DNA from 2 places in the Pseudomonas sp. AC229 genome. Region 2 is predicted to be linked to the other one. Evidence: riboswitches for the same ligand, from Rfam matches in the RefSeq annotation. Region 2 holds a riboswitch; the other holds the start of a gene.
The links. A riboswitch is a leader RNA that binds a small molecule or an ion and turns the genes downstream of it on or off. The one in region 2 is predicted to bind cobalamin.
Positions count from the first base shown of each region.

Region 1 (2,152 bases), on a different contig from region 2:
ACGCCCAGCTCGGTGGCGAACCAGTCGCCTTGAAAACGGTGCTGCGCAAACGCCGCCTGGTTCCAGCGCGTTTGCTGGTCGTATTGGGTGCTGCTGTGCAACTCGTCTTGGTAAAAATCTACCCCGGCGAGCACGGTGTTTTGCTCGTCCAGTTGCAGGGTGTTCAGCCACGAAGCCGAGTCGCGGTAGGTGTTGAACACGCTGACTTCGTCGCTGAGTTTGTCTTGGCTTTTCTGCCGGCTTTCGCTGTGGCCGACTTCCCAGCGGCTGCTCCAGAGGTCGTTGAACTGCGCGTCGAGAAAAGCGCTGGCGCTGCTCAGGCTGAAGTCGGTGTAAGGCTGCTGCGGATAGCTGAGAAAGGTGCTCATGTCGAAGCGACCGAACGGGTTGTCGTATTCGTTGCGCCCGCGTTGGTCGAGCACGCTGACGCCACCTTCGACGCGCTCGTTGAATGCGTGGCTCAGGTTGAAGCTCAGGGCCTTGTTGCGGTACGCGTCGTGGTCGCTGTCGGCGGCATAGGACGGCCCCGTGCGGTCGCTGCCGGCGGTTTCGTCGAGGCTGCCGTTGAGGCTGAAGCGCGTGTATTCATCGCCGCCGCTCAAGCCCAGGCTGCGCTGCCAACTTTGATGGCTACCTGCGCTGACAGCCAGACGCGGTTGCAAGCCGCTGTCGCCTCGGCGAGTGAAAATTTGCACCACGCCGCCAATCGCATCGCTGCCGTACAAGGCTGAGCGCGAGCCGCGTACCACCTCAATGCGTTCGATTTGTTCGAGGCTCAGAAACTGCAAACTGGCGCCGCCATCGGAAGCCGAGCCGACGCGTTGACCGTCCACCAGAATCAGGCTCTGGGTGTTGCTGCTGCCACGAATGAATAGCGAGGTGTTGCTGCCGCGCCCGCCGTTCTGCACCAGTTGCACGCCGGGCACGCGGGTGAGCAGATCGGTGATAGAGCGCGGCTGTAGGCGTTCGATGTCAGCGCGGGTGAACACCGTGGCAGCAGCGGTGGCCTGCGCTAACGGCTCGGCGTTGCGGCCGGAGGTGATGACCATTTCTTGCAGCTTCAGCGCGTGGTCAGTGCTTTGCGCCTGCACCACAACGGGCAGCAGCAGCGCGGGCAGGGCGAGATGTCGGTACTTCATGGAGTATTCCTCAAAAGATTTTTGAGGAGGGCATGGGCAAGCGTGGCGCGTGAACGCGCCTGCGCTTGATGGTGCTGCCCTCCGCAACACCAGTCGATTCCATGCAGGCCGGTCTCCGGGCTCTCGACTGAAAGGGCATCCTTTCCTGCCGCGATCACCTTCCCAGGTACAACCCAGTGGTGTGTCGATCGGGCATGCAGCGTGGCTGCGGTCGATTACCGTTGCGGGGGCAGCGCCGGGATGGCTCCTATGGAGCGCACCGGCTTCCCGTTTAACGCCGGGCTCGTGTGAGCCGGACGCACCTGCGTGGATAAACGCCGCGCACCGTAGCGGTGGCGGCGGGGTGGGTCAAGAGGGGGCAGCGTTGCAGCAAACGCGGTTTACGCGCTTGGCTCTGCCTGCCCAAGCCGGCTGGCGGCTTTGTGCAGGTCGAGCACCAACCGCTCCAGGGCGCGGGCGGCGAGCTGGGTCTGGTTCGCGGCCTCGGCGCTTTGGCCCGCGCCTGAACTGATGGTTTGCGCTTGCAGATTGGCGGCTTGAGCCTGGTCGCGCTGCGATTGCATGGCGCGGCTGATTTCGCCGATCTGCATTTGCATACCGGCCACTTCCTCGTGAATGCGCTGCAGGGCCTGGTTCGCCTGGGTGGCTTGCTCGACGCTGGTGCCGACGCTGGTTTGGCATTGCTGCATTGAGCCAACCGCCTGCACGGCTTGCTGGCGCATGCTGTCCAGGCTCTGCGCGATGGCTTGCGTCGCCTCGGCCGTGCGCTGTGCCAGGTTGCGCACTTCCTCGGCAACCACCGCGAAACCACGTCCCGACTCGCCGGCGCGCGCCGCTTCGATGGCGGCATTGAGCGCCAGCAGGTTGGTCTGCTCGGCGATGCCGCGAATGGTTTCGCTGATGCTCTGCACCGCCACCGTGTGTTGGCTCAGGCCTTCGATGGTGCGGGTGGCATCGCTGACCAGGCTGGCCAGGCGGCTGATTTGTTCGGTGGTTTGCTGGACCACGCAGGC
Region 1 is NZ_CEEDHK010000016.1:134,604-136,755, forward strand. Features, by position in the region: gene AC0IW7_RS21295 (TonB-dependent receptor domain-containing protein) at 1-1,139, opposite strand, end outside; cobalamin riboswitch at 1,229-1,460, opposite strand; gene AC0IW7_RS21300 (methyl-accepting chemotaxis protein) at 1,520-2,152, opposite strand, start outside.
Region 1: it holds a riboswitch for cobalamin, as region 2 does, so the genes downstream of both, AC0IW7_RS21295 (TonB-dependent receptor domain-containing protein) here and AC0IW7_RS10485 (CbtB domain-containing protein) in region 2, are expected to answer to the same signal.

Region 2 (2,152 bases):
GCGGCTGCCACTTTGGTAATCGAGCTACTGGCCGGACTGTGGATCGACACCGGCCAGCGCGACCAACTGGACGCGTTAATCGGCGAATACCTGCGCCGCGACCTACTCAACAAAATTCTCGGTAACTCGGACAACCACGGGCGCAACACGGCAATTATTCGTGGCGATGCTTCGCTACGTCTGGCGCCCATTTATGACTTGGCGCCCATGGTCATGGATGACGAGGCCATCAGTCGCACCACCAAGTGGGCGCCGCCGATTGAACAGGCCGGTGAAGTGAACTGGCGCATGGCGTGCGCTTCGCTAAGCCGCTGGGTCAACGCCGATGACGCGTTTGATCGTTTGCGCGCCCAGGCCCAAACGCTGCTCGCCTTGCCAGACATTCTGGCGAGCCAGCCGCTGCCGCCCGCGACCTGGCGCCACCCGGCCGTGCATCTGAGCGATTTGACGGCGTATTTGGGCAAAGGAGATTTGCTGTGAAAAACCTGGATATCGAGGAGCGCGGCAGGCTGATCCGGGAGATTCACGAGGCGCTCAGCGAAGGCAGCCTTACGCTGGGTCAGGCCGTGAGCCGGCTACGCCAAGAGGTCACCGGCCTTAGCCAGGCCAAATTCGCCAAGCTGTGCAAAATGTCCGAGCGCAGCCTGTTGCAGTTGGAGCAGGACGCGGGCAATCCGACAGTGAAATCGCTGAACAAGGTGATGCGCCCGTTCGGCTTGACGGTCGGCATTGTGGCCCTCAAGCGCACGGTGTGAGGGCCGCCTGAGTGATCTGCCCACCAGCGCAGCGTTGACCTTTGCCGATGAAAATGGTGTTCTAGCGCGCTGTTTCAGGTGTCTTGCGTCGTCGTGCGCAAGGTGAAACGGGAAGTCGGTGCGCGCTCTGGGTGGTTTCTGGAGCAGTTAGTCCGACGCTGCCCCCGCAACGGTAGGCGTGTGTTGAAACCCTTCAGCCATGCGAGCCCGGAGACCGGCCTGAATTCATACCAGTAGGCAAAACCCGCGGTGGGCGGGCGCAAGCCGGAAGTCTGAATGCGCTCGCATTCGGCTCCTCGTGCGTTCCCTTCTGCTACGTTTTCATTTCCAGTTCAGAGGGAACGGTCATGTCCAGTAGCACCCTTACTCATTCTGCCGAGGCCAGCGCCTCGCTTTCTCAGCGTCTCGTGGTCGCCATCGGCGCCGGCCTGTTGGGCGCGTTGCTGGTGTATTTCGCCGGTTTCTCCCATGTCGAGGCGGTACACAACGCTGCCCACGACACCCGCCACAGTGCCGCGTTTCCGTGCCACTAATTTCTGTGCCACTAAGTGTGCGTGCGACTGAAGAGACCGCGAAATGATTAAGCGTATTGCGCAAACCGCCGGGTTTGCCGGGCTGCTGGGTGCCCTGTTTTTGACCCTGTTGCAAAGCTTCTGGGTGGCGCCGCTGATTCTGCAGGGCGAAACCTTTGAAAACGCCGAGCCCGCCGCCGTGCAAGTGGCGCCGGCTGAGCACAGCCATGAGCCGGGCGCCGCCGCCCATAGCCACGAACACAGCAGCGAAGCGTGGTCGCCGGAAGATGGCTGGCAACGCGTCGCGTCGACCACGGGCGCCAATCTGGTGGTGGCCGTTGGTTTCGCGCTGATGTTGGCGGGCTTGTTTACCCTGCGGGCGCCGGGGCGTACCCGTGACGGTCTGTTCTGGGGCCTGGCCGGTTTCGCTACCTTTTCGTTGGCGCCTTCGCTCGGTCTGCCGCCTGAATTGCCTGGCACCGCCGCCGCTGATTTGCAGCTGCGTCAGTACTGGTGGATCGGCACCGCAACCGCAACCGCGGTGGGCCTGGCCTTTCTGGTGTTCGCCCGCCACTGGGCGGTAAAAGTGATCGGCGCTGTGTTGCTGGTGGTGCCGCATGTCATCGGCGCGCCGCAGCCTGAGGTGCATTCGAGCCTGGCGCCCGAGGCGCTGGAGCATCAGTTCATCTGGGCCTCGTTGATTACCAACGCGCTGTTCTGGTCGGCCCTGGGCTTGCTGAGCGCCTGGCTGTATCGCCGGTTTGCGGGCAAGAGCGCGGTGTAACCCCCTCGTTCATGCCGCGCAAGAACCCGCTGAAGGGCATGCTCTCAGCGGGTTTTTTCTTACTTATTCAGGCGTTTTCTCTGTGCCGATCGTTGCGCCTT
Region 2 is NZ_CEEDHK010000006.1:187,107-189,258, forward strand. Features, by position in the region: gene AC0IW7_RS10475 (HipA domain-containing protein) at 13-480, shown strand; gene AC0IW7_RS10480 (helix-turn-helix domain-containing protein) at 477-755, shown strand; cobalamin riboswitch at 815-992, shown strand; gene AC0IW7_RS10485 (CbtB domain-containing protein) at 1,103-1,288, shown strand; gene AC0IW7_RS10490 (CbtA family protein) at 1,332-2,051, shown strand; gene AC0IW7_RS10495 (cobalamin biosynthesis protein) at 2,134-2,152, shown strand, end outside.